2 regions of the Streptomyces sp. WY228 genome follow, and region 2 is predicted to be linked to the other one. Evidence: predicted binding sites of a transcription regulator. Region 2 holds the regulator's gene; the other holds the start of a gene.
The links. The regulator HspR, encoded in region 2, represses chaperone genes until heat shock. The targets are predictions, from matches to a motif close to TTGAGNNNNNNNNNCTCAA.
Positions count from the first base shown of each region.

Region 1: a site for HspR is predicted at 13,266-13,284, ahead of lon (endopeptidase La). Genes of this name have one in related genera too.

Region 1 is NZ_CP079114.1:5,841,637-5,857,484, forward strand. Features, by position in the region: gene KV381_RS25765 (SAV_2336 N-terminal domain-related protein) at 1-1,625, shown strand, start outside; gene KV381_RS25770 (YxD-tail cyclophane-containing RiPP peptide) at 1,622-1,798, shown strand; gene KV381_RS25775 (FxsB family cyclophane-forming radical SAM/SPASM peptide maturase) at 1,795-3,027, shown strand; gene fxsT (FxSxx-COOH system tetratricopeptide repeat protein) at 3,137-6,115, shown strand; gene KV381_RS25785 (multifunctional oxoglutarate decarboxylase/oxoglutarate dehydrogenase thiamine pyrophosphate-binding subunit/dihydrolipoyllysine-residue succinyltransferase subunit) at 6,202-10,008, opposite strand; gene KV381_RS25790 (HAMP domain-containing sensor histidine kinase) at 10,291-11,367, opposite strand; gene KV381_RS25795 (response regulator transcription factor) at 11,364-12,101, opposite strand; gene KV381_RS25800 (spermidine synthase) at 12,336-13,064, opposite strand; gene lon (endopeptidase La) at 13,307-15,724, shown strand.
Region 2 is NZ_CP079114.1:4,493,894-4,509,741, reverse strand. Features, by position in the region: gene clpB (ATP-dependent chaperone ClpB) at 1-2,335, opposite strand, end outside; gene KV381_RS19765 (pyridoxamine 5'-phosphate oxidase family protein) at 2,481-2,882, shown strand; gene KV381_RS19760 (hypothetical protein) at 3,023-3,343, opposite strand; gene KV381_RS19755 (hypothetical protein) at 3,340-3,588, opposite strand; gene KV381_RS19750 (hypothetical protein) at 3,698-4,702, shown strand; gene KV381_RS19745 (hypothetical protein) at 4,800-5,324, shown strand; gene KV381_RS19740 (heat shock protein transcriptional repressor HspR) at 5,418-5,870, opposite strand; gene dnaJ (molecular chaperone DnaJ) at 5,872-7,065, opposite strand; gene grpE (nucleotide exchange factor GrpE) at 7,162-7,815, opposite strand; gene dnaK (molecular chaperone DnaK) at 7,812-9,665, opposite strand; gene KV381_RS19720 (sugar transferase) at 10,192-10,845, shown strand; gene KV381_RS19715 ((Fe-S)-binding protein) at 10,942-13,224, shown strand; gene KV381_RS19710 (VCBS repeat-containing protein) at 13,487-14,641, shown strand; gene KV381_RS19705 (Yip1 family protein) at 14,760-15,731, shown strand; gene KV381_RS19700 (phosphoribosyltransferase) at 15,808-15,848, opposite strand, start outside.

The DNA.
Region 1 (15,848 bases), 1.3 Mb from region 2:
AACGGCGGCGCCCCGACCGCTATCGGCTCTTCGCCGACCTCGCCGTCGCCTTCGTCGAGCGGTGGGAGGCGCGCCGTCTCGGCGAGGATCTCGGCGGCGCGCTGGCCGCCGCCGAGCGCGCGATCCCCGGCGTGCCTCAGGCGTACGGGACTCTCGCCACCGTTCTGCGGACTCTGTCCGAGGAGTTGGCGGTGGGGGGAGCCGGTACCGATGCCGTGCCGGAGCGGTACTGGCAGCGGGCCGCCGAGGCCGGCGCGCCTGGTGACGTGGAGGCCGTACGGTTCCTGCTGCTGGACGAAGCTCAGCGAGTTCTGGACCGTGCGGCCTCCGAGGACGGTGCTTCCGGACGGTCGGCGGCGATCGCTCGTATCCGGGTGCTCCAGCAGCTGGGCCGGGATTTCGGCGATCAGGCGCTGCGCCTTTACCACCCGCCCCCGGAGGCGCCGGACCAGTGGTACCGGACGATGGCTTTCCAGTCGCTGGAGGTGCTCGACGCTCTGATCGCGTCGAGCCCGTCACCTGCGCTGGTCCATCTGCGGGGCCGCTCACGGGTTCTGCTCGCCCGGCACTTCGCGGATCGGGTGGACCGCCCGACGACCGGGGACCACGAGCGTGTCCGGGCCCTCGCCGGCCCGGCCGCCCTCGACCTGGCTCAGTCGCTCGCCCGAATGGACCACGCCACCACCACCGACGGCGGAAGGACGGGCCTGGACTGGGAGTGGGCCTGGGCACCCGAGCCCACCGACCTCGTCGAGGGGTGGAAAGCCCTGGCGGAGGCCCACGAGCTGGCCTGGTTCGGGAGGGGCGTGGCCACCGGGCAGGAGCAAGCTCTGGCCGACCTCGCCGAAGCCCTCGCGCTCGCCGAGGCACTGCCGCCCGGCGGTCACCGTGACGCAACTCTGCTGCGTTGTCTGGAGGCGAGGGCGCTCGTCGAAATGCGGCGCTCCCGGGTGCCGGGAATCGACCGGCGGTCGGCCCTCGACCGGATCGTGGGTGCCTGGGCCGAAGTGCTGGAACGCACACCCGAATTCGACCCGAGCCGCGCGGGAAGTCTGCACAGCCACGGGGTGGCGCTGATGCTGCGGGGCCAGCTCGACGGCTCCGAGGACGGGTTGTTCGACGCCGTCCGGGTACTGCGCCGGAGCGTGGCGGAGACCTCGGAGAAGAGCCCCGAACTAGCCGTACGGAGGCTCGACCTGGGGCGTGCCCTGCTGTACCGCTACCGGGTCGCGGGAGCAGTGGTCGACCTCTATGAGGCCGATTGGATCATCGGGGCGGCGGGGCGGGGCACGGACCACGCCGAGACACGGGCCCTCGCGTACGGGGCCCGGGGTGAGGTGGCCGAGGAGCTCGGACTCGCCACCACGGCCGAGATACGGTTCGCCGAGGCGGCGGCCCACTACCTGCAGGCCGCTGACAGCTGGCTCGCTGCCGGGTCGGTGTCCGTAGCCGCTGCGCACCTGGAGAGCCGGGCCAGGATGCTGGAACGGATCGCCGGCCCGGACCGCGCACGTGTCGAGTACGACCGGGCACTGACCGTTCTGACGGACCACGGCGAGGAGAACTCCCCGGTCGCGTCCCGGCTGAGAGAGTCCGTGCGCAGGCTCGGAGCTGGTGACGAATGACGGCGACGTGCGAGGACAGCAGCAACCCCCTGCCCTCTTTCGGGCAGTTGGTCGCACTGGCCGAGGGCGGTGGCACGACCGGCCACCCGGTGCTGGACGCCGTTCTCACCGGACTCCGTCAACGTACCGCCGACGCCGGAAATCCGGTCGCGTACTACGAGGACGCCCCGTGACGGCTCGCACCCTGCCGCTGTGGCCCCACCGGACGCTGAGCAGCGCCGGGCTGACCCCGGTCCCGCTGCGGCAGTTCGTGATCAAGGTGCACAGCCGGTGCAATCTCGCCTGCTCCTACTGTTACGTATACCGCAGCCCCGATCAGAGCTGGCGCGAGCGTCCGCCCCGGGTTGCGCACGAGACCATGATCCGCACCGCGGAGCGGATCGGCGAGCATGCGCGTACCCATGGGCTGAACCGTATCCGGGTGGAACTGCACGGTGGTGAACCCTTGTTGGCGGGCCCCGAACCGCTCCTGGACCAGGTCCGGGCCATCCGCCTGGCTGTCCCCGCCGACTGCGAGGTGGCACCGACCGTCCAGACCAATGGAACGTTGCTCACCGGACCGGTCCTGGACCGGCTTGCCACCGAAGGCGTCCGGGTCGGCCTCAGCCTCGATGGCGGGAGCGCCCTGCTCAATCGGAGGCGAGTGAGTCATGGGGGACGGTCCTCCTGGCCGGCCGTTGCCCGTGCCGCCGCACTGCTGGCCCGGCGCGGCACCCAGTACGCGGGCATTCTCAGCACGATCGATCTCGACAGCGGTCCGAGCGAGGTGTACTCCTCGCTGCTGGAGCTGGGGCCGTCCGGGCTGGACTTCCTTCTGCCGCATGCCAATTGGGGGGCGCCCCCGGCCGGTCGGGCAGCCGGCCCGCCCGGCCGTCACCGGCCGAGCCCGGCACCCTACGGGCAGTGGCTGGCGGAGGTCTTCGACCTCTGGTGGCAGTCGGACGGGGTTCAGGTGGAAGTCCGGCTGTTCACCGAGATCCTGGCCCTGCTGCTGGGGTGGGAGAGTGCGGCCGAAGCTGTCGGTCTCTCCCCGATGGTGGCCGTCGTGGTCGACACCGACGGCGCCATAGAACAGGTCGACTCGCTCAAGTCCGCCTACGCGGGCGCCCCGGAAACCGGTCTCGACGTGTTCTCCAACTCCTTCGACGAGGCGCTGCACCACCCGGGCATCGCCGCCCGGCAGCTCGGCGAGGAAGGGCTCGCGCCCGAGTGCCGAGTCTGCCCGGTGCTCCGGGTGTGCGGAGGCGGCAACTACGCCCACCGATATGCCCCCGCCAGCGGCTTCCTGCACCCCAGCGTCTACTGCGCCGACCTTGAACACCTCATCCGGCACATAGCGCGACGGCTGGACGGGACACCGGTCCGCACGGGGACACCGAGGGGCGGCGGCACCGCGGTGTGATGCGGCAGACAGAGCCAATTGGTCGTCAACTGCCGTGTCTCGCACAATATCTGACGCACAATGGGATTGTTTGGGCGCAGGTGGACAGGTGGGCCGAGGAGGTTCCCGTATGACCGATGGTTCCGACCGCATCACCGTCCTTTTCGCCGGCCAGAGCGAATCCTGGGCCAAGTGGGTCGAGGAGGAATGCGGGACCGCGGGCATCGTCACGCGGCTCGTCCGCTGGGATCCTCTGCGCCGTCCTCCCCCCAGTGAGGCACTCACCGAACTGCTTGCCGAAGAACGTGTACTGCTCGTGCTGGACGACTGGTACCTCCGCTTCGACGCGGGACGGTACCGGGCCTGGGCCGCCGTGCTCGGCGAGCTGCTCCCCACACACCGGTCACGGATCCGTGCGGTCACCGTTACCCCGCATCGCCTCCCCGAGGCCGCCCGCAGCCTGGATCCGGTCAGCCTGCACGGTGTTCGGCGAGAGGAAGCCAAACAGCGACTGCTCACCGTCTGCGGACTGGACCTGGACGAACGCGCCGGGGTCGACCTCGATCGCGGGCTGAGGTTCCCGGACGAGCCCCCGCCGGTGTCGAACGTGGAGCGGCGCAATCGGCGTTTCGCAGGGCGCGACCGGGTGCTGGAACGGCTGCACCGACTTCTTCAGGGAGGAGGCGGGACAACCGCATCCGACCGTTCGGCCCTGGTTGCCCTGCAGGGTTCAGGGGGCATCGGCAAGACGGAGGTGGCCCGCGAGTACACCCACCGGTACGCAGGTGATTACGACCTTGTCTGGTGGGTCAGATCCCACACCCCGCTCATGGCCCGGGAGGACTTCGCGGAGCTCGCCGCCGCGCTCCACGTCGCCGACGGCGACGAACTGCGCGGTCTTATCGCCGCAGCCCAGCAACGCCTCGCAGGCCTCCGGCAGCGCTGGCTCCTCGTGTTCGACGGGGCGGAGAAGCCGCAGGACCTGGCGGAACTCATTCCCCACGGCTCGGGCCACGTGTTGATCACCACACGCGACGCCTCGTGGTCCGCGCACGGGGCCGACGTGGTGGCTCTGCCCCGTTTCGACCGGGCCGAGAGTATCGACTTCGTCTGCCGCAGGGCCCCCAGGCTCAGCGAGGAGGATGCCGATCAGCTCGCCGAGGTGGTCGAGGACCTGCCGCTGCTTCTCGACCAGACAGCCGCCTGGCTGGAGGCGTATCCGCTCATCGACGTCAGGCGCTATGTCGCGGACATCCGCGAGGGGGACCCACATGCCCTCGGAGTCGTGCCCTCGGGCGGCGACCCGCAGCGGTTCCAGGCCGTGTGGTCCACCACACTCAACTCCCTCGACGAGGAGGCGCCTCACGTCCATGAACTCCTCAAACTGATGGCCCACTTCTCCGCCGACATGGTTCCGGTCGGCCTGCTCCGGGCGGCGCGCGCCTCCGACCTGCCTGCTCACCTGGCCCGCCTGGTCGGCGAGCCGAGCGCCTGGAATTCCGCGCTGCGCAGGCTCTCGGAGACGACCGCCATGTCCCTGGAGTACGAGACCGGACCGCAGAACGACATCCTCACCGTCGGCTTCTTGCGGATGCATGGACTCTTCCACCGCTTCGTCCGCAGCACACTGTCGCCCCGCGACCGCGAACGGGCCTCCGAGACCGCCTGCAGGGTTCTGGTCGCGGCCGATCCCCGGGACCCGACAGCGCCCCGCCACTGGCGACGCTACGCGGACCTGATTCCCCACCTGGAGCCCTCGGGCGCCCTGGAGTCGGCGGACGAGGACGTGCGCAGCTTCGTTCTCAACTGTGTCGAGTATCTCCGTATGCGGGGCGAGTACGCCGACGGCTGGGATATCACCCGCAAGGCTCTCGACCGCTGGCGTACGGTGTCGAAGCCCACCGACCGGACCGTCCTGGTCGCGACCCACCAGTACGCCAACATGCTGCGGCGCCTGGGAAGGTACGCCGAGGCCGAGGACGTCGGCCGGGACATCCTGGAGCGGCTGTACCTCGTACCGGAGGCCCAGGGCATCGAGCTGCTGCGCGCCATGAACGGGCTCGGCGGCACGCTGATGGCTCTCGGAAAGTACGACGAGGCGCACCGCCTCTACGAGTCGGCGACCGCCATGGCCATCGAGCGTCTGGGCGACAGCACGGTGCCGCGCACTCTTGCCCTGCGCAGCAACCTGGCCCAGGCCATCGCTCTGTGCGGCCACTACGAGGACTCGCTCGGTCGGCACCAGTCGATCATGGAAGCACGCGTCCGGCTGCTCGGCCCCCGTAACGCCCTGACGTTGCTTTCGGCGCTGCACACCGCGTGGACGCTCCGCCTGCTGGGCCGCTATCCGGAAGCCTTCGCGCTCCAGGAACGCAACACCTCCCTGCACAGCCAAGTGCTCGATCGGGAGCACTCCCAGACCCTGTTGGCCCAGCACAATCTGGCGCTGTGCGCTCGCCGGGAGGGCAATCTTCCGTTCGCCAAGTCCCTGATGAAGCGGGTCCGGGAGAGAGTGACGCACCGCCGGGGCAGCCACCACCCGGAGACACTGCTCATTTCCACCGACTACGCCATGCTCCTGCGGGACATGGGTCTCGTCGACGAGGCGTGGAGCATCGCCGAGTCCACAGCCCGCACGTACGCCGCGCGGCTTGGAGAGAAGCACCCGTACGCCATCGGAGCCCGGGACAACTGCGGCGTCATCCTGCGGACCCTCGGCGAGCACGAGGCCGCACGGGTAATCGGTGAGGAGACACGGACGGCGATGGCGGCCGTCTTGGGCGCGGACCATCCCTGGAGCATCGGCTGCGCTGTCAACGCGTCCTCGGCCCGTGCTGCCACGGGCGATCCCGAGGGTGCGATCGAGCTGGGACGCGAGGCTCTGGAACGGGCCGAAGACGCCGTTGGCGGTGATCACATCCTGACGGCAGGTCTCAAGGCGGGGCTCGCCCTGGACCTGCGGACGACGGGCCTTGCGCGGGAGGCCGGGCTGCTCACCGACGAAGTGGCGCAGATGTTCGCCCGGACGTCCGGGAAGGAACACGGCCAAGCCCGGTTCCTGGCGTCGGGCGAGCGGCCCTACTGGGACTTCGAGCCTCAGCCGATCTGACCCGGCCGATCAGAAAACGCCCCGGCCCTCCCCCGCAAGGTTCGCGGTGGGAGGGCCGGGGCGTTCGCACGGTCCCGTGTGAATGATCAGGCCTCGAAGACCTCGTTGACCAGCTGCGTCTGCTCCGCCTGGTGGCGCTTGGCCGAGCCGACCGCCGGGGACGAGCCGTGCGGCCGCGAGATGCGGCGCAGGCGCTCGCCGTGCGGCACGTCCGAGCCGACCGCGAGGTCCAGGTGGTCGATCAGGTTGAGCGCGATGAACGGCCACGCACCCTGGTTCGCCGGCTCCTCCTGCGCCCAGAGGTACTTCTCGGCGTTCGGGTACTTCGCGATCTCGGCCTGGATCTCCGCACCCGGCAGCGGGTACAGGCGCTCCAGGCGGATGATCGCCGTCTCCGTGTCGCCGCGCTTCTCCCGCTCGGCGTCCAGGTCGTAGTACAGCTTGCCGGAGACGAAGACGACCTTGCGGACGTCCTCGGCCTTGACCGACGCGTCGCCGATCACCGGGCGGAAGCCGCCGGTGGTGAACTCCTCGATGGACGAGGCCGCCGCCTTCAGACGCAGCATCGACTTCGGGGTGAAGACGATGAGCGGCTTGTGGTGCGGGTTGTGCACCTGCCAGCGCAGCAGGTGGAAGTAGTTCGACGGCAGGGTCGGCATCGCGACCGTCATGTTGTCCTGCGCGCACATCTGGAGGAAGCGCTCCGGGCGGGCGGACGAGTGGTCCGGGCCCTGGCCCTCGTAGCCGTGCGGCAGCAGCAGCGTGACGCCGGAGGTCTGGCCCCACTTCTGCTCGGCCGAGGAGATGAACTCGTCGACGACGGTCTGCGCGCCGTTGACGAAGTCACCGAACTGGGCCTCCCAGATGACCAGCGACTCCGGACGGGCCAGCGAGTAGCCGTACTCGAAGCCCATCGCCGCGTACTCCGAGAGCAGCGAGTCGTAGACGTTGTACCGGGCCTGGTCGTCGGCCAGGTACAGCAGCGGGGTGTAGTCCTCGCCGGTGACCTGGTCGACCAGGACCGCGTGGCGCTGGCCGAACGTGCCGCGGCGGGTGTCCTGGCCGGCGAGCCGGACCGGGGTGCCCTCCATCAGCAGCGAACCGATGGCCAGGGTCTCGCCCATGCCCCAGTCGATCGTGCCGTTCTCCACCGAGGCCGCGCGACGCTGCATCTGCGGCATCAGACGGGGGTGGACGGTGATCGACTCGGGGATGTTGACCTGCGACTCGGCGATCCGCTTGACGACCTCGGCGGAGACCGCGGTCTCCACGGCCACCGGGAACGCGGCCTGCGGCTCCGGGACGTGCGGGGAGGCGGGCTGCGAGGTGGCCTCGCGGACCTCCGCGAAGACCTTCTCCAGCTGGCCCTGGAAGTCCTGGAGCGCCTGCTCCGCCTCTTCCAGCGTGATGTCGCCGCGACCGATCAGCGACTCGGTGTAGAGCTTGCGCACCGAGCGCTTCTTGTCGATCAGGGTGTACATCTGCGGGTTGGTGAACTCCGGGTTGTCGCCCTCGTTGTGACCGCGGCGGCGGTAGCAGATGAGGTCGATCACGACGTCCTTGTTGAACGCCTGCCGGAACTCGAAGGCGAGCCGCGCGACGCGGACCACGGCCTCCGGGTCGTCGCCGTTGACGTGGATGATCGGCGCCTCGATCATGCGCGCCACGTCGGTGGCGTACATCGAGGAGCGCGAGGACTCCGGGGCGGCGGTGAAGCCGACCTGGTTGTTGATCACCACGTGCACGGTGCCGCCGGTGCGGTAGCCGCGCAGCTGCGACATGTTGAGCGTCTCGGCGACGACGCCCTGGCCCGCGAAGGCCGCGTCGCCGTGGAGCGCGACCGGCAGGACCGTGAAGTCCGTGCCGCCCTTGTTGATGATGTCCTGCTTGGCGCGGGCGATGCCCTCCAGGACCGGGTCGACCGCCTCCAGGTGCGAGGGGTTGGCGGCCAGCGAGACCTTGATCTGCTCGCCGTCCAGACCGGTGAAGGTGCCCTCGGCGCCCAGGTGGTACTTGACGTCGCCGGAGCCGTGCATCGAGCGCGGGTCGAGATTGCCCTCGAACTCGCGGAAGATCTGGGCGTACGACTTGCCGACGATGTTCGCCAGGACGTTCAGCCGGCCGCGGTGGGCCATGCCGATGACGACCTCGTCGAGGCGGGCCTCGGCGGCGGAGTCGATGACCGCGTCGAGCAGCGGGATGACGGACTCGCCGCCCTCCAGCGAGAACCGCTTCTGGCCGACGTACTTCGTCTGCAGGAAGGTCTCGAACGCCTCCGCGGCGTTCAGCCGGCGCAGGATCCGCAGCTGCTCCTCGCGCTCGGGCTTCGGGCGCGGGCGCTCGACCCGGTCCTGGAGCCACTTGCGCTGCTTCGGGTCCTGGATGTGCATGAACTCGATGCCGGTGGTGCGGCAGTACGACTCGCGGAGCACACCGAGGATGTCGCGGAGCTTCATCATCGTCTTGCCGGCGAACCCGCCGACCGCGAAGTCCCGCTCCAGGTCCCACAGGGTGAGGCCGTGCTCGGTGATGTCGAGGTCGGGGTGCTTGCGCTGGTGGTACTCCAGCGGGTCGGTGTCGGCCATGACGTGGCCGCGGACCCGGTAGGAGTGGATCAGCTCGAAGACCCGCGCGGCCTTGGTGACGTCGTCGTCGTGCGAGGCGTCGATGTCCTTGAGCCAGCGGACCGGCTCGTAGGGGATGCGCAGCGCCTTGAAGATCTCGTCGTAGAACTCGTTCTCGCCGAGCAGCAGCTGGGAGAGGACGCGCAGGAACTCGCCGGAGGCGGCGCCCTGGATGACCCGGTGGTCGTAGGTCGACGTGAGCGTCATGACCTTCGAGATGCCGAGCTTGTTGAGGGTGTCCTGCGAGGTGCCCTGGAACTCCGCCGGGTAGTCCATCGCGCCGACGCCCATGATGAGGCCCTGACCGGGCATCAGGCGGGGCACCGAGTGGACGGTGCCGATCCCGCCGGGGTTGGTCAGCGAGGCGGTGACGCCGGTGAAGTCGTCCATGCCGAGCTTGCCGATGCGGGCGCGCCGGACGATGTCCTCGTACGCCTGCCAGAACTCGAAGAAGTTGAGCGTCTCGGCCTTCTTGATGGCCGCGACGACCAGCTGGCGGTCGCCGTTCGGCTTCACCAGGTCGATGGCCAGACCCAGGTTGATGTGCTCCGGCTTGACCAGGGTGGGCTTGCCGTCCCTCTCCGCGAAGGAGTAGTTCATCGACGGCATGGCCTTGAGGGCCTGCACCATCGCGTACCCGATGAGGTGCGTGAAGGAGATCTTCCCGCCGCGGGCGCGCTTGAGGTGGTTGTTGATGACGATGCGGTTGTCGAAGAGCAGCTTCACCGGGACCGCGCGGACGGATGTGGCCGTCGGCAGCTCCAGCGAGGCGTTCATGTTCTTCGCGACGGCGGCCGAGGGGCCGCGCAGCGTCACGTACTCCGGTCCTGCCGGGGCCTCGGTGGACTCGTCGGCCTTCGCCTTGGGCTTGGCGGGCGCGGCGGCGGGCTTCGCCGCCGCGGGCTTCGCCGGGGCCGGGGCCGCCGGGGCGGCCTTGGCCGGGGCGGGCTGCGCGGGAGCCGCCGGAGCGGCTGCGGGCGCGGCCTTCACCGGAGCCGGAGCGGCCGCCGGGGCGGGCGCGGCCTCGGCCGCCGGAGCCCCCGAGGCCCCGGCGCCGGGAGCGGGCTTGTCCGCCGTGCCGGTGGCACCCGGCTTGTAGTCGGCGAAGAAGTCCCACCAGGCGCGATCGACCGAACTGGGATCCTGGAGGTACTGCTGGTAGATCTCGTCGACGAGCCATTCATTGGCGCCGAAAGCCGCGGCCGGGTTGGTGCCCGGGCTGGCTTGGTCGGTCGAGATGCTCGAGTTACTGGGGGACTGAGACGACACGGCGGCAACCGCCCTCTTCCGCTTCACAAGGTGATGGACAGCGGAAATCAAGGCTACGCCCCCCGAACCGTTCCTTGCAGACCGGGCCGGTGCTTCGTCGTGCACATCACATCGAAGGGCGGGTTTCGGCGCAGGAAATGGCGGGAAACAAGCGAGGTTCCACTGCACTCCGGGTACGCAGGACCGTGGGTACGGTCCTCCGACCGTATCCCCTTGCGGTCCCCAGCTGGCAGGACACGGATGAACGTGCCCTTCCGGTTCGACCCTATGTCAACGACGCCGTCAACCGCGCTGCTCGGGGATTCCCGGGAGGGTGACCTGGATGCGGCAACCCCGCGCGGATTCGGCCACCCCGATCCGGCCGCCGTGCAGATCGACCGCCCAGCGGGCGATGGCCAGACCCAGTCCCGTACCGCCGTCGCTGCCCGGACCGTGCGGGGACGGCGCCTGGCCCCGGTTGAAGCGCTCGAACACCCGGTGGCGCTCCGCCTCCGGGATGCCGGGCCCCTCGTCCATGACCTCCAGCTCCAGCGACTCGGGATACACCCCGCGCCGCGCGAGCACCGTCACCCGGCCGTGCGGCGGGCTGTGCTTGACGGCGTTGTCGATGAGGTTGGCGACCACCTGGTGCAGCCGCTCGGCGTCCGCGTGCGCGGTGAGCTCCGGCGGCGAGACGTCCAGGTGCAGATGGACGTCCGTACGGGAGTGATTGCCCGAGCCCGACGACAGACGTCGCTGGGAGGCCGCGAGATTGGCCTCTTTCAGTACGCCCGAGAGATACGGCCACACCTCGAAACGGCGTGACTTGAGCGCCACCACCCCGTTGTCCAGCCGCGACAGGTCCAGCAGCGTCTCGACCAGCCGGCCCAGCCGCTCCGTCTGCTTCAGCGCCGTGCGCATCGTCTCCGGATCGGCGGCGGACACCCCGTCCACCACGTTCTCCAGCACGGCTCTCAGCGCCGCGATCGGCGTACGCAGCTCATGGCTGACATTGGCGACCAACTCCTTGCGGTGCCGGTCCTCCGCCTCCAGATCGTCCGCCATGCGGTTGATCGTCTGCGCCAGATCGCCCAGCTCGTCCCGCCGCCCGGCGCCGCTCACCCGGCGCGTGTAGTCGCCGTGCGAGATCGACCGGGCCACCGCTCGCATCTCGTCCAGCGGCGCGGTCAGACCGTGCGCCACGAACTGCGTGATCAGCAGCGTCGCGATCACCGAGAACACGGTGATGAACTGGAACTCGGTCCGGGTCCGCAGGGCGACGATCAGCAGCCCGGTGGTGATGAACACCGAGACCACGACGAGCGTGCCGAGCTTGGCCTTGATGGAGAAGGGCCGCATTCCGGGCCCTGGCCAGGTCATGGCGCCGGAGTCTCCAGGGCGTAGCCCACGCCGTGCACCGTACGGATCCGCTCCGCGCCGATCTTCCGGCGCAGCGCCTTGATGTGGCTGTCGACCGTGCGGGTGCCCGAGGCGTCCGCCCAGTCCCACACCTCGGCCAGCAGCTGCTCCCGGGAGAGCACGGCGCGCGGGGTGTTGGCGAGGCAGACGAGCAGGTCGAACTCGGTCGGCGTGAGGTGGACGTCCTCCGCGCGCACCCGGACCCGGCGCTGCGCGTGGTCGATCTCCAGCTCACCCAGGCGCAGTATCCCGCTGCGCGGGGTCACGGCGGCCAGCGCGGCCCGCTCCACCCGGCGCAGCAGCACGTGCACCCGGGCGGCCAGCTCCCGCATGGAGAACGGCTTGGTCATGTAGTCGTCGGCGCCGACCCCGAGCCCGACGAGCATGTCGGTCTCGTCGTCGCGTGCCGTGAGCATCAGCACCGGTACCGGACGCTGCGCCTGCACCCGGCGGCAGACCTCCAGGCCGTCGAAGCCCGGAAGCATGATGTCGAGCACCATCAGGTCGGGCTGCCAGGCCTCGGCCGCGTCCACGGCCGCGGGGCCGTCCAGCGCGGTCTGCACCAGGAAGCCCTCCGCCCGCAGCCGGGCGGAAATGGCGTCGACGATCGTGGCGTCGTCCTCGACCACCAGCACCCGGCGCTGAGCCCCCGGGGTGGCCGCGACGCCGTTGTGGGTGGTGTGTGTCTGTTCCATCGCCCCGCCCCTGCCCGTTCTCGCGGGAGCCATTCCCCCGCAAGGCACGGTCTTCGCTCGTGGTTTTCGTGGGTGATCCCGTGTGCCGGTCAGCAGCGTAAAGGCAGCGGAGGGCTCCCGGCTACGCAGGGTGTTGCCCGGCCGTGCGAGTTCACGCCCACCGGGCAACCGGATCGTCGCCCTTGTGCCGGTTGGCCCGTGCCACCGCCGGGTCCCGCATACCGGGAGGGGGGTTCAGGCGGCCCGGAGTGCGAGATGGACCACGTCGGGCACACCTCGGGCAACGGCCACCTCTTCCGTCCTAACCCCGCTGAACCCGGCATTCCGCAACGCCTGTTCGAAGGCCGGCGACGGCTGAGCGGACCAGACGGCGAGCACGCCGCCCGGGGTCAGCCGGTCGTGGCAGTGCGCCAGACCGGCGGCGGAGTAGAGGTGTCCGTTGTCCTCCGTGACGGTCCAGTCGGGCCCGTTGTCGATGTCCAGGCAGAGCGCGTCGTAACGCTCCGTGGCCGTACGGAGGTGGGCGACGAGATCCGTGTGCAGGATCTCGGTCCGCGGGTCCGCCAGCGCGGGCCCGGAGATCCGGTCCAGCGGCCCGCCCCGGTGCCAGTCCACGATCGCCTGCTCCCGCTCCACGACCGCGATCCGCCCCCAGCGCTCCTCCTCGGCGGCCCGGACCAGGGAGAAGCCGACGCCCAGGCCGCCGATCAGCACCGAGGGGCCCGTCCGTCCGGCGGGCAGCGCCGCGAGCGCGGCGTCGATCAGCAGCCGCTCGGAGCGCCCGTCGGAGGTGTCCATCAGGAAGCAGCCGTTGGCGATGATCTCGAAGTGCTCCCCGCGCTCCCGCAGCACGACCTCGCCGAACGGCCCTTCGCGGCGGTCGAGGACGACGGGGGCGTCGGCCGGGCGCGTCGGCAGCGGGTCGGGGGCGGGCGTCGAGGGCGTCGCGGCCGTCGCAGACATCGTGGGTCTCTCCGGTCTCCGGTCGTGGTGGTCGGTGTCCGCCATCCTGTCCCGCCGCCCGGGCCGAGTGCCAGCGGGTTCCGCACTCCGCGGGGCGGGAACAAGCGTCCGCCCCGCGGTGCTCCCGTAGACGGGCGGAGCCTGCGTGGCTGATCGCTCAGAGCGAACAGGCCCTGGGGAACATTCGGCGGCTCAGGAGCATTGAGTCCACATAGCTCAACTTGCCTGCCGAAGGGGAGATCATGACTAACGAGTCCCAGGCGTTCACACCGATCGACCTGCCCGTGCTGCCGCTCGACGACGAGGTCGTCCTGCCCGGCATGGTGGTGCCGCTCGACCTGTCCGACACCGAGGTCCGCGCCGCCGTCGAGGCAGCGCAGGCCGCCGCCCGCCCCGGCGGCGGAAAGCCCGAGGTGCTGCTGGTCCCGCGGATCGACGGTACGTACACGGGGACCGGCGTCCTCGGCACCGTCGAGCAGGTCGGACGCCTGTCGGACGGCGACCCGGGCGCGCTCATCCGGGCCCGTGACCGGGTCCGCATCGGCGCCGGGACCAGCGGCCCCGGCCGGGCGCTCTGGGTCGAGGGCACCGTCCTCGACACCGCCGCCCCCGACCCGCTGCCCGGATCCGCCGCCGAACTCGTCAAGGAGTACAAGGCGCTCGCCACCAGCTGGCTGAAGAAGCGCGGCGCCTGGCAGGTCGTGGACCGGGTCCAGCAGATCGACGACGTCTCCGCGCTCGCCGACAACTCCGGATACTCGCCGTTCCTCTCCACCGCCCAGAAGGTCCAGCTCCTGGAGACCGTGGACCCGATCGCCCGGCTGAAGCTCGCCATCCAGTGGCTGAGCGAGCACCTCGCCGAACAGGACGTGGCCGAGTCCATCGCCAAGGACGTCCAGGACGGCGTCGACAAGCAGCAGCGCGAGTTCCTGCTGCGCCGCCAGCTCGACGCCGTACGCAAGGAGCTCGCCGAGCTGAACGGCGACCCGGAGGACGAGTCCGACGACTACCGGGCCCGCGTCGAGGCCGCCGACCTGCCCGAGCACGTCCGCGAGGCCGCGCTCAAGGAGGTCGAGAAGCTGGAGCGCTCCAGCGACCAGTCGCCCGAGGGCGCCTGGATCCGCACCTGGCTGGACACCGTCCTCGAACTGCCGTGGACCGAGCGGACCGAGGACGCCTACGACATCCGCGGCGCCCAGGAGGTCCTGGACGCCGAGCACGCCGGCCTCGCCGACGTGAAGGAGCGCATCACGGAGTACCTGGCGGTGCGCAAGCGCCGTGCCGACCGGGGTCTTGGTGTGGTGGGCGGCCGCCGTGGCGGCGCGGTCCTCGCCCTCGTCGGGCCGCCCGGCGTCGGCAAGACCTCGCTCGGCGAGTCCGTCGCGCACGCCATGGGCCGCAAGTTCGTCCGGGTCGCGCTCGGCGGTGTCCGGGACGAGGCGGAGATCCGCGGCCACCGGCGTACGTACTTGGGTGCCCTCCCCGGACGCATCGTGCGGGCCATCAAGGAGGCCGGTTCGATGAACCCGGTCGTCCTGCTCGACGAGATCGACAAGGTCGGCTCCGACTTCCGGGGCGACCCGGCCGCCGCCCTCCTCGAAGTGCTCGACCCGGCGCAGAACCACACCTTCCGCGACCACTACCTGGAGGTCGAGCTCGACCTCAGCGACGTCGTCTTCCTCGCCACCGCCAACGTGCTCGAAGCCATCCCCGAGGCCCTGCTCGACCGCATGGAGCTGGTCCGGCTCGACGGCTACACCGAGGACGAGAAGGTCGTCATCGCCCGGGACCACCTGCTCCCGCGCCAGCTGGAACGGGCGGGTCTGGAGAAGGACGAGGTCGCTCTGGAGGAGTCGGCGCTGCGCAAGCTGGCCGGCGAGTACACCCGCGAGGCGGGCGTACGGAATCTGGAGCGGGCCGTCGCCCGGCTGCTCCGCAAGGTCGCGGCCCAGCACGAACTGGGCGACCGCGAGCTGCCGTTCACGGTGACCGACGCGGATCTGCGCGGCCTCATCGGCCGGCCGCACCACGTGCCCGAGTCCGCCCAGGACCCGGCCGAGCGCCGTACGGCGGTGCCGGGCGTGGCCACCGGGCTCGCGGTGACCGGGGCGGGCGGTGACGTCCTCTTCGTCGAGGCGTCGCTCGCCGATCCGGAGACCGGGGCGTCCGGACTGACCCTGACCGGTCAGCTCGGCGACGTCATGAAGGAGTCGGCGCAGATCGCGCTGAGCTTCCTGCGGTCGCACGGCGCGGAGCTGGAGCTGCCGGTCGCGGACCTCAAGGACCGGGGTGTGCACATCCACTTCCCGGCGGGCGCGGTGCCCAAGGACGGCCCGAGCGCCGGTATCACCCTGACGACCGCGCTGGCCTCGCTGCTCTCCGGACGGCTGGTCCGTACGGATGTGGCGATGACCGGTGAGGTGTCGCTGACCGGACGGGTGCTGCCGATCGGCGGCCTCAAGCAGAAGCTGCTGGCGGCCCACCGCGCGGGCATCACCACCGTGGTGATCCCCCAGCGCAACGAGGCCGACCTGGACGACGTACCGGCCGAGGTGCTGGAGAAGCTGGACGTCCACCCGGTCACCGACGTCCGCCAGGTGCTGGAGATCGCCCTCGCCCCGGCCTCGGCCCCGGCGGAAAGGATCCCGGCCGCGGCCTGACCGCCACGCAGTGACGGGCGCGGCATCAGGTGCGCGACCGGTACGGACGGCCCGCTTCCCGAGTCAACGGGGGCGGGCCGTTCCGCGTGCCGTGAGGGCCGGCCGGGCTCCGGACCGTTCCTCA
Region 2 (15,848 bases):
GCCCGGCGATGTGCGCCAGCTCGTCGCCGGAGAGCGCCGAGAAGACCACCAGGTCGTCGAGCCGGTTGATGAACTCCGGCTTGAAGGAGGCCCGCACCACCTCCAGCACCTGTTCCTTCTTCACCTCGGGCTTGACCAGCGGGTCCATGAGGAACTGGCTGCCGAGGTTGGAGGTGAGGACGAGGATGGTGTTGCGGAAGTCGACCGTGCGGCCCTGGCCGTCGGTGAGCCGGCCGTCGTCGAGGACCTGGAGCAGGATGTCGAAGACCTCGGGGTGGGCCTTCTCCACCTCGTCCAGGAGCACGACGCTGTACGGGCGGCGGCGGACGGCCTCGGTGAGCTGGCCGCCCTCCTCGTACCCGACGTAACCGGGCGGGGCGCCGACGAGCCGGGCGACGCTGTGCTTCTCGCCGTACTCGCTCATGTCGATGCGGATCATGGCCCGTTCGTCGTCGAACAGGAAGTCCGCGAGCGCCTTGGCCAGCTCGGTCTTGCCGACGCCGGTGGGCCCGAGGAAGAGGAACGACCCGGTGGGCCGGTCGGGGTCCGCGATGCCCGCCCTGGTCCGCCGTACGGCGTCGGAGACGGCCTGCACGGCCTCGCTCTGCCCGATCAGCCGCCTGCCGAGCTCGCTCTCCATCCGCAGCAGCTTCTGGGTCTCGCCCTCCAGCAGCCGGCCGGCCGGAATGCCGGTCCAGGCGCCGACCACGTCCGCGATGTCGTCCGGGCCGACCTCCTCCTTGACCATGGTGTCCTTGGACGCCTCCTGCTCCGCCTCGGCGGCCTCCTCCAACTCCCGCTCCAGGCCCGGGATCTCCCCGTACAGCAGCTTGGAAGCGGCGTCGAAGTCACCGTCGCGCTGGGCACGTTCGGCCTGGCCGCGCAGCTCGTCGAGGCGCTCCTTGAGCTCACCGACCCGGTTGAGGCCCTGCTTCTCCTTCTCCCAGCGGGCGTTGAGGCCGCGCAGCTCCTCCTCCTTGTCGGCGAGGTCGCGGCGCAGCTTCTCCAGGCGCTGCTTGGAGGCGGCGTCGGACTCGTTCTTGAGCGCCAGCTCCTCCATGCGCAACCGGTCGACGGAGCGCTGGAGTTCGTCGATCTCCAGCGGCGAGGAGTCGATCTCCATACGGAGCCGGGACGCGGCCTCGTCGACCAGGTCGATGGCCTTGTCGGGGAGGAAGCGGGAGGTGATGTAACGGTCGGAGAGGGTGGCGGCGGCCACCAGCGCCGAGTCCGCGATCTGCACCTTGTGGTGGGCCTCGTAACGGCCCTTGAGCCCGCGCAGGATCGCGATGGTGTCCTCGACGGACGGCTCGGCGACCAGCACCTGCTGGAAGCGGCGCTCCAGGGCGGGGTCCTTCTCGATGCGCTCGCGGTACTCGTCGAGCGTCGTCGCGCCGACCATCCGCAGCTCGCCGCGGGCCAGCATCGGCTTGAGCATGTTGCCCGCGTCCATGGCGGAGTCGCCGCCCGCGCCGGCGCCGACGACGGTGTGCAGCTCGTCGATGAAGGTGATGATCCGGCCGTCGCTCTCCTTGATCTCGGAGAGGACGGTCTTCAGCCGCTCCTCGAACTCGCCGCGGTACTTCGCGCCGGCGACCATCGCCCCGAGGTCGAGCGAGACGAGCCGCTTGTTCTTCAGGCTCTCCGGAACATCGCCCTTGACGATGCGCTGCGCGAGCCCCTCGACGACGGCGGTCTTCCCGACGCCGGGTTCACCGATGAGCACGGGGTTGTTCTTCGTCCGGCGCGACAGCACCTGCACGACGCGGCGGATCTCCTGGTCACGGCCGATGACCGGATCCAGCTTGCCCTCGCGCGCGGCGGCCGTGAAGTCGGTGCCGAACTTCTCCAGGGCCTTGTACTGGCCCTCCGGGTCGGGTGTGGTCACCCGGCGCCCTCCCCTGCTCGTCTCGAACGCGGCCAGCAGCTTCTTGGCGCCGGCCCCCTGCCCTTCGAGGATCTCACCGGCACGGCCGCCCTTCGCGGCGATCCCGATGAGCAGGTGCTCGGTGGAGATGTAGTCGTCGCCCAGCTCCTTCGCCCGCTGGGCGGCGTCCTGGATGACGGCGAGCAGCTCGCGGTTGGGCTGCGGCGGGGCCACGGTGGAACCGGTGACGCTGGGCAGCCCGCCGAGCAGCCGCTCGGTCTCGCCGCGCACCAGCGCCAGATCGGCCTCGACGGCGGCGAGCAGATCGACGATGTTCTCGTTGTCCTGACCCTCCAGCAGCGCGAGCAGCAGATGCCCCGGGGTCAGGTCGGGGTGCCCGTCCTTCACGGCCCTGCTGGTGGCCGCGTTGATGGCGTCCCGGCTCTTGTTGGTCAGCTCGGCGTCCACGTGTGGTTACTCCTCCTCGCAGCTGGGGGTCAGGCATACCTCATGCATTGACTTAATCAACGTGCACAAAGTTGAGTCTATTCCACTCAAGGCACTGATCGCACGCGCTGTGAACCCTCGGCGGCGGCCCTCGTACGCTGCCCCCATGGCAGACGTACGCAACCCCTCCCCCGAATACGTCGCGTTCTGGCGCGAGAGCCACCTGTCCACCCTGACGACCCCCCGCCCGGACGGCACGCCGCACGTGGTCCCGGTGTGCGTGACGTACGACCCGGAGGCCGGGGTGGCGCGCGTGATCACCGACGGCGGCAGCCGCAAGGTCGCCCACATCCGCGCCGCCGGCCCCGACGGGGCACGCGTGGCGGTCTGCCAGATCGACCGGGCCCGCTGGGCGACCCTGGAGGGCCGCGCGGTCGTCCGCACCGAGCCGGAGACCGTCAAGGACGCGGAGGCCCGCCACGAGGAGCGCTACGGCCGTCCGCCGCGGATCAACCCGACCCGGGTCGTCATCGAGATCACCCTCGACCGGGCGCTCGGCAGGGCCTGAGACCGTCCGGCCGCGAACGGCCGGGTTCCCGCTTCCGCTTCCGGCCCGGAACAGCACAACGGCGCCACCGTGTTCAGGTCACGGTGGCGCCGCTGTGTGGGGGAAGCGCCTGGAGCGACAGGTGACGACGGGGGAATCGCTCAGGCGCTGCGGGGGGTGGCGGAAAGGGGTTCTGCGTCGAACAGCTCGTGGTCCCGCTGATCGAGATTGACGAAGATCATGCCGTACCTGACGGCGCAGCGGACCGGCTGCGGCGCACCGCGGGGCCGACGGAGACAGCGATAGGCGCGGACGTCCTCGTCCTCTTCCATCACCACGACGATCGGCTCTCCGAACAGGGTGACCATCAACGAGTCGCCACGGCGGGGGAGGGCCGTGAGCAGATCGATGAAATGCCACCCTGAGCGATAGGCGGTAGCCATCTCGCGCCGGAAGGTGCGGTCGTCCGGCGGGGTGCTCATGCGCGGTCCGTCTCGACCGGGGCGAAGTCCCAGCCCATATCGGGCGGCACGCCGACACCTTCAGCGGCTCCCGCCTGCTTCGCAGGCGCCGTATCCCAGGCCAGGTCGGGAGGCGGCGCGGCATGCGACGAGACTCCGATCGCACGGTCGCCATCTCCTTCCAGGCTCAGGGCCCCGAGAGCCACGGAGACCAGCCCGGCGGAGAAGGCCACGGCAAGCACCGAGCGAAGCATTTTCTTACTCATAGTGGGCTTCGTCCTCACTTCCAAGGTTTCCTCTCCCCCGCATCACAAGACGATGGCTCATCAAGGCACGTCAAACCACAGAATCGATGCATCATGTTCCTGCTGATGCATGTTCCTGGGGGGTGGAGAATTGACCACGAATAGAACAAAAGCGACACATCCCCACTCTGTCACCACTTTGTGCGACGAGGGGGCGCGGCTCTACACGAGCGCGCTGAGCGTGGGAAAGGTAGCCCGCGCCGAGGCGGAAGCGGCGCCGTGCCTGCTGGAGCTCGCCCTACTGCATCCCGACCCCGACGATCCCACATGGTTGCGTCCGGTACCGGCGTATGCGGCTCTCACGCAGCGACTTCACCCCATCGAGCGGGAGATCCAGGAGCGAAGACGACTCTCGGTGGAACTCACCGAGGCGTTCGAACCCTTCATGGCCGTCAGCACCCAGGCTCCACCGATCACGCACGCCATCACGGTCGTCGAAGGCGTCAACCGCATCAACGCCTCCATAGCGCTGGCCCTTTCCGAGTGCCAGTCGGAAGTGCTCACCATCCAGCCCGGGGGCGGGCGCAGCGAAGACGCGCTGAACATCGCCATGGAGCGCGGAAACACGCTCATGGAGCGCGGCGTCTCCATGCGCACCCTCTATCAGCACACCGTTCGCCACAGTCAGGGGACTCTCAACTACGTCGCCCGCATGGCGGAGAGCAAGATGGAGATCCGGACGCTCGAAGAACTCATAGAACGCCTCATGATCTTCGACCACACCGTCGCGTTCATCCCCGCCACGGACGACCGGAGCGTGGCCCTCGAACTGCGCCATCCCGGCATCGTGAAATATCTCGTCAAGGTCTTCGAACAGTTCTGGCACCGCGCGGTCCCTCTGCAGGACCAGATTCCTTACGACCCGGGCCCGGAAGGCATCTCCGGCGTCCGCCTCTCCATCGCCAAACTGCTGGTCGAGGGGCACGTCGACGAGGCCATCGCCCGCCGCCTCGGGATGAACGTCCGCACCTGCCGCGCCCACATAGCCAAACTCAGCGCCGCGCTCGGCAGTAACAGCCGGGCACAACTCGGCTATCTGATCGCGCGGTCGGGAATCCTGGAAGAGGATTCCTGACGGCCCGGCCTCCGTCGCGTCCTGCGAGAATTCCGTACGCCAGTCCTGACCGACCTGGCGAACACCTCCCGCGCGACAGAAGGACCACGAAGACCGGATGACCGACACCACCCCCCTGCCCGCCGCCGCCGAGGACGACCACCACGGGGACATCCTGGTCGAACTCACCGGCGAGCAGGCCGAGATACTCATCGTGAGCGGCGAGGGAATCCCCCGCGTCGTCCTCACCCGCGCCCCCGGCGCCGAGGCCGACGCCCACATCGTCATCGGCACCCGCGACCCCCGCCGGCTCACCCTCACCGTCGACGGCCGGGACGCCACGATCAAGCCCGGGAAGGGCAAGCTCCGCCGCCGCTCCTACCGGGTCGACGTCCGCTGCGCGGGTACGTCCTACCGCCTCGTGCCCGACTCGATCGCGAGCAGCAGGCTGACCCGCGACGGCAAGCACATCGGGGACTTCTCCTCGAACGGCGACCGGCGGGTGATCGCCGAATGGCGCGACGGGGCCGCCGTCGAGCCGCTCGACGCGGCGATCGGTTACGCCCTGGCCGCCGCGTTCGGCACCGGCGGCCAGCCGATGTGGATGATGGCGGTCGAGACGATCAGCGAATTCCTGCCGTAGGCGCCGTCCCACACCCCCGGACACGCGAAGGGGCCGGGAGAGCGACCGAACGCTCTCCCGGCCCCGTGGGCGTGCTCCTGAAGGGTCTCCCGCTCAGTCCGTCGGCCGCTTCGGCTTAGGCCGCCAGACCACCAGCGCGCTGGTCTGCTGCACGTCCTGGTACGGCACCAGGTCCCGGCGGTACGAGGCGTGCACCTGGGCCTCGCGCTGCTGCATGGCGACCGCCGCACCGTCCACCGCCGCCGAGAGCTCGGCGACGCGCTGCTGGAGCGCGGCCACCTGGTTCTCCAGCTCGATGATCCGCTTGATGCCCGCGAGGTTGATGCCCTCGTCCTGCGACAACTGCTGCACGGTGCGCAGCAGCTCGATGTCGCGGGCCGAGTAGCGCCGGCCGCGCCCGGCCGTACGGTCCGGGGAGACCAGGCCGAGACGGTCGTACTGGCGCAGCGTCTGCGGGTGGAGCCCCGAGAGCTGGGCCGCGATCGAGATCACGTACACCGGGGTCTCATCGGTCAGCTGGTACGGATTGCGTCGACGGCCGTCCATCTCAAGCTCCCTTCGCAGCCTGGAACAGTTCCGCCCGCGGGTCCTCGTCCGCGGTCGCCTTCCGGTAGGCCTCCAGGGCGTCCCTGGCCTCCTGGCCCAGGTCCCTGGGGACCGCGACCTCCACGGTGACCAGCAGGTCGCCGCGGGTGCCGTCCTTGCGCACCGCACCCTTGCCCCGGGCGCGCATCGTACGCCCGTTGGGGGTGCCGGCGGGAAGTTTCAGGGTGACCGGCGGACCGCCGAGCGTGGGCACCTTGACCTCGCCGCCGAGGGTCGCCTCCGGGTACGTGACGGGCACGGTGACCGTGAGGTTGTCGCCCTTGCGGCCGAAGACCGGGTGGGCGTCGACGTGGACGACGACGTACAGATCGCCGGCCGGACCGCCGCGTTCGCCCGCACCGCCCTTGCCGCGCAGCCGGATCCGCTGGCCGTCGGAGACGCCCGCCGGAATTCGCACCTGCATGGTGCGCGCCGACTTCGCCCGGCCGCTGCCCTTGCAGACGTCGCAGGGGTCCTGGGCGATGAGGCCCCGGCCCTTGCAGTCGACGCAGGGGTCGGTGAGCGAGAAGCCGCCGCCGCTGCCGCGCGAGACCTGGCCGGTGCCGACACAGGTCGGGCAGACCCTGGGGGTGCCGTTCTTGTCGCCGGTGCCGGAACACGCCTTGCAGGGCGCCTGGCTGGACATCCGCAGCGGGACCGTGGCCCCGTCGACCGCCTCGGTGAAGCTGAGCGTCACCTCGGACTCGATGTCCTGGCCGCGCTTCGGCTGGACCCGGGTGCCGGTGGAGCCGCGGTTGAACAGCCCGCCGAAGACGTCGCCGAGACCGCCTCCGCCGCCGCCGAAGCCGCCGCCCGCACCGCCCTGTCCGCCGCCCGGGGCGCCTCCGCCGAAGAGGTCGCCCAGGTCGAAGTTGAAGTTGCCGCCCGCACCACCGGGACCGGCCCGGAAGCCGCCGTTGCCGAAGAGTGCGCGCGCCTCGTCGTACTCCTTGCGCTTCTTGGGGTCGCCGAGGACGTCGTTCGCCTCGGAGATCTCCTTGAAACGCTCCTCCGCCTTGGCGTCACCCTTGTTGGCGTCCGGGTGGAACTCGCGGGCGAGCTTCCGGTACGCCTTCTTGACCTCGGCGTCGGTGGCGTCCTTCGGGACGCCGAGGACCTTGTAGTAGTCCTTCTCGACGAAGTCCTTCGTGCTCATCGACGTCCCTCCTTCCGGACGATCGGCCGAGCGGCCGGCCCGTGGGCCGGCCGCCGGGCCGGTCGGTGTGCACCGTGGTGATCAGACGCGTTGCCGTCAGACCTCCTCGGTGCCACCGCTCTCCTCGTCATCTGCCTTCTTCTCTTCCTTCGCCGCGGCGGGCGTGGCGCCCGGCTGCGGCTCGGCGACGGCCACCCGCGCGGGGCGGATGGTGCGCTCGCCGATGCGATACCCCGGCTGCAGGATCGCCACGCAGGTCGTCTCGGTGACGTCCGGCGCGTAGCTGTGCATCAGGGCCTCGTGGATCGTCGGGTCGAAGGGCTCGCCCTCCTTGCCGAACTGCTGGAGGCCCAGCTTCGCGACCGTGGTCTCCAGCGATTCGGCGACCGACTTGAAGCCGCCGACCAGCTCGCCGTGCTCCCGCGCGCGGCCGACGTCGTCGAGCACGGGCAGGAGCTCGGACAGGAGGTTCGCGACAGCGATCTCCTTGACCGTCACCCGGTCCCGCTCGACGCGGCGGCGGTAGTTCTGGTACTCGGCCTGCAGCCGCTGGAGGTCCGCGGTGCGCTCGCCGAGCGCGGTGCGTACCTGGTCCAGCTGTGCGGTCAGACCGACGGTCGGGTCGGTTTCCCCGGCCGGGACCGCCGCCTCCTCCTCGGAGGGTGCGGCAGCCTTCGGCTCGGCGTCATCAGGGGTGGCGCCGGAGGGGACGTCGGGCTTCTCCTCGAAGCCCGGAGTCTCCTCGGTCACGCCGCACCGCCCTTGGTGTCCTTCTCGTCGTCCACGATCTCGGCGTCGACGACGTCGTCGTCGGCCTTGGCCTGGCCGTCGCCCGGGGCCTCGGCGCCCGGGGTCGCACCCTCGGCCTGGGCGTTGGCGTACATCGCCTGGCCCAGCTTCTGGGAGACGGCCGCGACCTTCTCGGTGGCCGTACGGATCTCGGCGGAGTCCTCGCCCTTGAGCTTCTCCTTCAGCTCGCCGACAGCGGTCTCCACCTCCGTCTTGACGTCCGCGGGGACCTTGTCCTCGTTGTCCTTGAGGAACTTCTCCGTCTGGTAGACGAGCTGCTCGCCCTGGTTGCGCGACTCGGCGGCCTCGCGGCGGGCGTGGTCCTCCTCCGCGTACTTCTCGGCCTCTTCGCGCATCCGGTTGACCTCGTCCTTCGGCAGCGAGGAGCCGCCGGTGACGGTCATCTTCTGCTCCTTGCCGGTGCCGAGGTCCTTGGCGGCGACGTGCATGATGCCGTTGGCGTCGATGTCGAAGGCGACCTCGATCTGCGGCACACCGCGCGGGGCCGGCGGCAGACCGGTCAGCTCGAACATCCCGAGCTTCTTGTTGTACGCCGCGATCTCGCGCTCGCCCTGGTAGACCTGGATCTGCACGGACGGCTGGTTGTCCTCGGCCGTCGTGAAGATCTCGGAACGCTTGGTCGGGATCGTGGTGTTGCGCTCGATGAGCTTGGTCATGATCCCTCCCTTGGTCTCGATGCCGAGGGACAGCGGGGTGACGTCGAGGAGCAGGACGTCCTTGACCTCGCCCTTGAGGACACCGGCCTGGAGCGAGGCGCCGATGGCGACGACCTCGTCCGGGTTCACACCCTTGTTGGCCTCCTGGCCGCCGGTCAGCTCCTTGACGAGCTCGGCGACGGCGGGCATACGGGTGGAGCCACCGACGAGAACGACGTGGTCGATCTCGGAGAGCTGGATGCCCGCGTCCTTGATGACGTTGTGGAACGGGGTCTTGCAGCGGTCCAGGAGGTCCGCGGTCAGCTGCTGGAACTGCGAGCGCGTGAGCTTCTCGTCCAGGTGCAGCGGGCCCTCGGCGGACGCCGTGATGTAGGGCAGGTTGATCGTGGTCTCGGTCGAGGACGAGAGCTCGATCTTCGCCTTCTCCGCGGCCTCGCGGAGACGCTGGAGAGCCATCTTGTCCTTGGACAGGTCCACGCCGTGCCCGTTGGCGAACTGCTTCACCAGGTAGTCGACGACGCGCTGGTCCCAGTCGTCACCACCGAGCTGGTTGTCACCGTTGGTGGCCTTCACCTCGACGACGCCGTCGCCGATCTCCAGGAGGGACACGTCGAAGGTGCCGCCACCGAGGTCGAAGACGAGGATCGTCTGGTCGTCCTTGTCGAGGCCGTACGCCAGGGCGGCGGCGGTCGGCTCGTTGACGATGCGCAGGACGCTCAGGCCCGCGATCTCACCGGCCTCCTTGGTCGCCTGACGCTCGGAGTCGTTGAAGTACGCCGGGACGGTGATGACCGCGTCGGTCACCTTCTCGCCCAGGTAGGACTCGGCGTCGCGCTTCAGCTTCTGCAGGATGAAGGCGCTCATCTGCTGCGGGTTGAAGCTCTTGCCGTCCAGGTCGATCTTCCAGTCAGTGCCCATGTGGCGCTTGACGGAGCGGATGGTCCTGTCGACGTTGGTGACCGCCTGGCGCTTCGCGACCTCGCCGACGAGCACCTCGCCGTTCTTGGCGAAGGCGACGACGGACGGCGTGGTCCTGGCGCCTTCGGCGTTGGTGATGACGGTGGGCTCGCCGCCTTCGAGAACGCTGACGACGGAGTTAGTCGTGCCCAGGTCGATGCCGACCGCACGTGCCATTTCAATTCCTCCAACTGACTACTTGAGTGGATCTGACTCAAGAATGCATGACGCCGACCCAGGAGTCAACAGACCTGAGTCGCTCACACTCAACTTAAGTGCTTATCCCGAGCACATCTGCGCTGACAGCGCCGCCCCACCACCCCATCCGCGCACGCCACACCCCGCGCGCACCACCCACCCCACCGTCCCACCATGGGATCGTTCTGTCACAAAATGCCGTGAGACGGACGCAACCGTCACCGACCGGCAGGTTTCACCGTGGATCGTCACACCATCGAACCTCGAACCCCGGGCGGGCGCGATGCAGAACGCGAGGAAGCCGCGCGTACGACAGAAGAACCAGAGGAGCCACAAGAACCGGAAGAACCAGAAGAACCGGGGCCGGCCGCCCCGCCCCCGCTCCGAGCCGTACGCCGCGGAGCCGCGCGACCCCCGTCCGCACGACCCGCGCGACCCGCGCGACTCTCGCGACCCGCACGACGCGCACGATCCGTACGAACAGGAGCCCCACCCCCGCCCCGCAGTGAGCGGTACGGCCAGGAGCCACTTCCCCTCGCGCCCCGCCGCCCGCCTGGCCGGCCTCAGCGACCGGGCCGGACGGGCGGCTGACCGCTTCCTGCCACACGCGACGGCCGAGCGCGCACTGGACCTGACTCTCGGCATCTTCCTGCTGATCCTGACCGCCCCGGCCGTCGCCGTGACGGCCCTCGCCCTGACCGCGCGGAAGACCCCGGGCGGCGCCTGGGACCGCAGACCCCGGACCGGCCTGGGCGGCCGGGTCTTCGAACTGCGCACCCTGCGCACCCGCAGACTCCGGCTGGACCTGTACTCCCGGCTTCCGCACGTCGTACGCGGCGAGCTTTCCCTGGTCGGACCCGCTCCGCTGGCCCCGGGCGACCCACGCGCCGCCGGGCCGGGGGCCCGGCGGTGGCGGCAGGAAGTGCGGCCGGGCCTGACCGGACTGGCCCAGGTGCGCGCCCGCTCCGGCATGCCGTGGGACGACCCCGCCCTGCTGGACCAGCACTACGCAGAGCACCATGGAGTCGTGCTCGACCTGGCGATCCTCGCCGAAGCCGTACGCGGTCCACTGCGATCGGGGCTCCGGAAGGTCCGCCGAACCAAGGCACACCTGAGCGACACAGATCACCGCCCGCCCGGCTGCAGCGGGGTGGACTAAGTGGATAGTGTCAGCACAGACTAATTAAGTTACTGCTTAGTAGTAGCGGGCAGTGGCAACTGGACCCCGCTCTCGCAGGCCCGAGGAGCCCCCAAAATGCAACTCGCCGCGATCATCGTGTCGCTGGTGCTGACGGTCGTCGGCGTTGCGCTCATCACCCGAGCCGTCGCACAGATCTACCGCTTCGTCCGTCTCGGACAGTCGGTACCAGCAGGCAGCCGCACCGACGACCCCAAGCAGCGGACGATCACCCTGGTCAAGGAGTTCCTGGGCCACACCCGGATGAACCGCTGGGGCATCGTCGGCTTCGCCCACTGGTTCGTCGCGATCGGCTTCCTGACGCTGCCGCCCACACTGCTCCAGGCGTACGGCCAGCTCTTCCAGGCCGACTGGGTGCTGCCGATCATCGGCACGTTCCTGCCGTTCGAGATGTACATCGAGTTCATCGGCCTGATGACGGTCGTGGGCATCGTGGCGCTGATGGTGATCCGGCTGCTGAACCTGCCCTCCCGGGCCGGCCGCAAGTCGCGCTTCGCGGGCTCCAAGGCCTGGCAGGCGTACTTCGTCGAGTACATCATCCTGACGATCGGCCTCGCGATCCTGGTGCTGCGCGGTCTCGAGGGCGCGATCCACCACGTCGAGAGCTACGACGCCGCGTACTTCGTGTCGTACCCGCTGGTGCTCGCCTTCAAGGGGCTGAGCGTCAGCACGCTCCAGACGCTCATCTACTTCACCGCGATGATCAAGATCGGCACCTCGCTGATCTGGATGATCACGGTCTCGCTCAACACGAACATGGGTGTCGCCTGGCACCGCTTCCTCGGCTTCCCGAACATCTGGTTCAAGCGGAACGCCGACGGCGATGTCGCCCTGGGCGCGCTCCAGCCGATGACGACCGGCGGCAAGGAGATCGACTGGGAGGACCCGGCCGAGGACGCGGTCTTCGGTGTCTCCCAGGTCGAGCAGTTCTCCTGGAAGGGCATCCTCGACTTCTCCACCTGCACCGAGTGCGGCCGCTGCCAGTCGCAGTGCCCCGCGTGGAACACCGGCAAGCCCCTCTCGCCGAAGCTCCTGATCATGTCGCTGCGCGACCACGCGCACGCCAAGGCCCCGTACCTCCTGGCCGGCGGCGGCAAGGACATGGAAGGCAACGAGAAGGCCACCGAGGAGCAGCTCAAGGACGTTCCCGCGGCCGCCCTCGCCGAGGCCGAGCGCCCGCTGATCGGGACCGCCGAGGAGAACGGCGTCATCGACCCGGACGTGCTGTGGTCCTGCACCACCTGCGGCGCCTGCGTCGAGCAGTGCCCGGTGGACATCGAGCACATCGACCACATCGTCGACATGCGCCGCTACCAGGTGATGATCGAGTCCTCGTTCCCGTCCGAGGCGGGCACGATGCTCAAGAACCTGGAGAAGAAGGGCAACCCCTGGGGGCTGGCCAAGAAGGCGCGCGTCGAGTGGACCAAGGAGGTCGACTTCGAGGTCCCGATCGTCGGCAAGGACGTCGAGGACCTCACCGAGGTCGACTACCTGTACTGGGTCGGCTGCGCGGGCGCCCTGGAGGACCGGGCCAAGAAGACCACCAAGGCCTTCGCGGAGCTGCTGCACATGGCGGGCGTCAAGTTCGCGATCATGGGCGGCGACGAGAAGTGCACGGGTGACTCCGCCCGCCGCCTGGGCAACGAGCCGCTGTTCCAGCAGCTCGGCCAGGAGAACGTCGCGATGCTGAACATGGCGTTCGGCGAGGACTCCGCCGAAGGTGAAGAAGGTGACGAGACGACGAAGAAGCCCAAGTCGTCGAAGAAGATCGTCGCGACCTGCCCGCACTGCTTCAACACGATCGCGAACGAGTACCCACAGCTCGGCGGCGAGTACGAGGTCATCCACCACACGCAGCTGCTCCAGCACCTCATCGACGAGGGCAAGCTGATCCCGGTGACCCCGGTCGAGGGTCTGATCACGTACCACGACCCCTGCTACCTGGGCCGGCACAACAAGATCTACACCCCGCCGCGCGAGATCATCGCGAAGGTCCCGGGTCTGCGGAACGAGGAGATGCACCGCCACAAGGAGCGCGGCTTCTGCTGCGGCGCCGGTGGCGCCCGGATGTGGATGGAGGAGCGGATCGGCAAGCGCGTCAACAACGAGCGCGTCGACGAAGCCCTCGCCCTCAACCCGGACATCGTCTCCACCGCCTGCCCGTTCTGCCTCGTCATGCTGACCGACTCGGTCAACGGCAAGAAGAACGACGGCCAGGCCAAGGAGTCCATCCAGGTCGTGGACGTCTCGCAGCTCCTCCTGGAGTCCGTGAAGACGCCGGCCGACCCCGCGGGCGAGCAGGGGCAGGTGGACGCGCCGGAGCCCGAACCGGCAAAGTGACGTAGCGCATCGACGCGATGAGCGGCCGGACCTGCCTCGGGGGCAGGACCGGCCGCTTTTCCGTGCCCGGGCACCCGGGGCTCCGCCCGCCGGACGTGACGACCGCCGCAGGCGAACTGTGAACTCGGACATGTACGCGACGACGTATCTGGAGCATCATGTGCCCCGGAGAAACCCGCGACGGCTTCCGCCACAGCTCCCGGGACACCTCCCCGGCACCGGCGGGGGAGGCAGAGGTTGCCGAACACCGAACGAGGCCCCCGTGCGCCCACGCACCAGCACCGAGCACCCGCAGGCAGCGGTCACCAGCAGGGCGGCCGCCCTGGCCGCGGGCTGTACGGCCCTGCTGCTGGCGCTCACGGCCTGCGCGGGCCCGTCCTCCGCGTCCGACGGCAAGAACGGCGACACCCCGCCGGCGGCACAGTCCCGGTCCGAGTCGCGGACCCAGGCCCAGGCGGGCACGGCACGCACCCCCGTCCCGCGCGGCACCGGCAGCCGTGTCCCGTACGACTTCAACGGCGACGGCCACCGCGACCTGGTCGTCGACGACCTGGTGAAGGCCCCCGAGGACCGCCACGGCGACGACGCGGGCATCGGCATCGTCTACGGCACCGACGACCCCGACCGCCCCCTGGACCCGGCCGCCCGGCAGCTCCTGAGCGCCCGGGCGAACGCGGCGAAGTCCGGCGACACCCTGCCCGCCGCCTTCGACTCCGAGGCGGCCTGCGACCTGGACCGGGACGGCTTCACCGACCTGATCGTCTCCACCGACCCCCCGTACAACGGCATCGGCGCCCCGCCCGTCCCCCTCCAGATCCTCTTCGGCTCCCCGCAGGGCCTGACCGGCAAGGCGGTCACCGTACGCATCCCGCAGAAGGCCCGGTTCGGCAACGAGTGGCCCGAGCAGCCGGTGTGCGGCGACTTCGACGGCGACGGCAGGGCCGACCTCGCGGTCACCGCCAGCGCCGGCCAGGTCACCTTCCTGCACGGCCCCTTCACCCGCACCGGAGCCCCGCGCAGCGCGGAACTGCTGCCCGACGGCGGCCCGTACCTCTACGCCCCCGAGCCCAGGACCGACACCAACAAGGACGGTTACGACGACCTCGTCGCCGCCGCCCGCCCGCACGCCCCCGGCCGGGCGGGCAAGGGCACCCTCCTCCTCGGCTCCGCGAAGGGCCCGGCGGGTCCCGGCAGCGCGTACGCGTTCGCCGCGGAGGACCTCCCCACCGCGCCGCTGAAGACGACGGGCGCCACCCGCACCACGCTTCTGAACCACGGCGACTACGACGGCGACAAGAAGCCGGACACGGTGGTGCGGACGTACCGCGGAGAGCGGCAGGACCTGATCGCCCTCTACACGGCGGGTAACACGGACGAGCCCGCCGTCACCTTCTCCACGAAGCTGTTCCTCCCCTGAACTCCCCCTCCCGGGCCCCGGGGTGCGGCCCCTAGGGGATGTCACAGCTCGGCCGCAATGGCGGACGGGTTCCCCGGGCCCCCACTCCCCACCCCCGGGGACCAGGTACGTTCGACGGGTGGCTGGATTCAGGATCGGACGCGGCCGGGACAACCGCACCCCGCAACAACCGCAGCAGCAGCGGCAGCAGCCGTACGGAGGGCAGGCACCACAGCCGCCGTACGGTGCTCAGCCGTGGCCGACGGCAGGAGGCCCGGCCAACGGCGCCGCGCCACCGCCGTACGGAAACCCGCAGGGCCCCTCGTACAACGGCGGCGGGTACGCGGGACACGGCCAGGGCGGACAGGGCGGCTACGGCGGGCACCACCACCAGGGCGGCGGTCACGGTCACGGCGAACCGGAGTACTTCGGCGACCCCTACGCCGACCCCGCGCCCCATGACCCGTACGCGAACAACCCGGGGCACACACAGGCGTTCCGCGTCGACGAGGACCCGTACGGCGACGGCAACACCTACCACGCCGGCTCCGCCCCCGCCCCGCCGGCGGGCCCGCGGCTGCGCTGGAAGGAGTTGCTGACCGGCATCGTGACCCGCCCGGGTCCGACGTTCTGGCAGATGCGGGACTACCCGGTCTGGGGCCCGGCGCTGGTCGTCACCTTCGTCTACGGCCTGCTCGCGCTGTTCGGCTTCGACCAGGCCCGCGAAGAAGCGATCAACGCGACGATCTCGACGGCCATCCCGTACGTCCTGTTCACCGGCATCGGCTTCGTCATCGGCGGCCTGGTCCTCGGCGCGGTGACCCACACCCTGGCCCGCCAGCTCGGCGGCACGGGCTCGTGGCAGCCGACGGTGGGCCTGTCGATGCTGATCATGTCGATGACGGACGCCCCGCGGCTGCTCTTCGCCCTCTTCCTGGGCGGCGAGAACTCCCTGGTCCAGATCGTGGGCTGGCTGACCTGGCTGGCGGCGGGGGCGCTGTTCACGTCGATGGTCGGCAAGTCGCACGACCTGCCGTGGCCGAAGGCGCTGGGCGCATCGGCGATCCAGCTGATCGCGCTGCTGTCGATCATCAAGCTGGGCACGATCTGAGCGACGGACGAGGAAGGCCCCCGGAACGCTTCCGCGTCCCGGGGGCCTTCCGTATGTATGCCGTGGGTCCTGCGGGTTACGCGTCCAGAACCTGCCCGTCGCGCCGTACGACGGGCT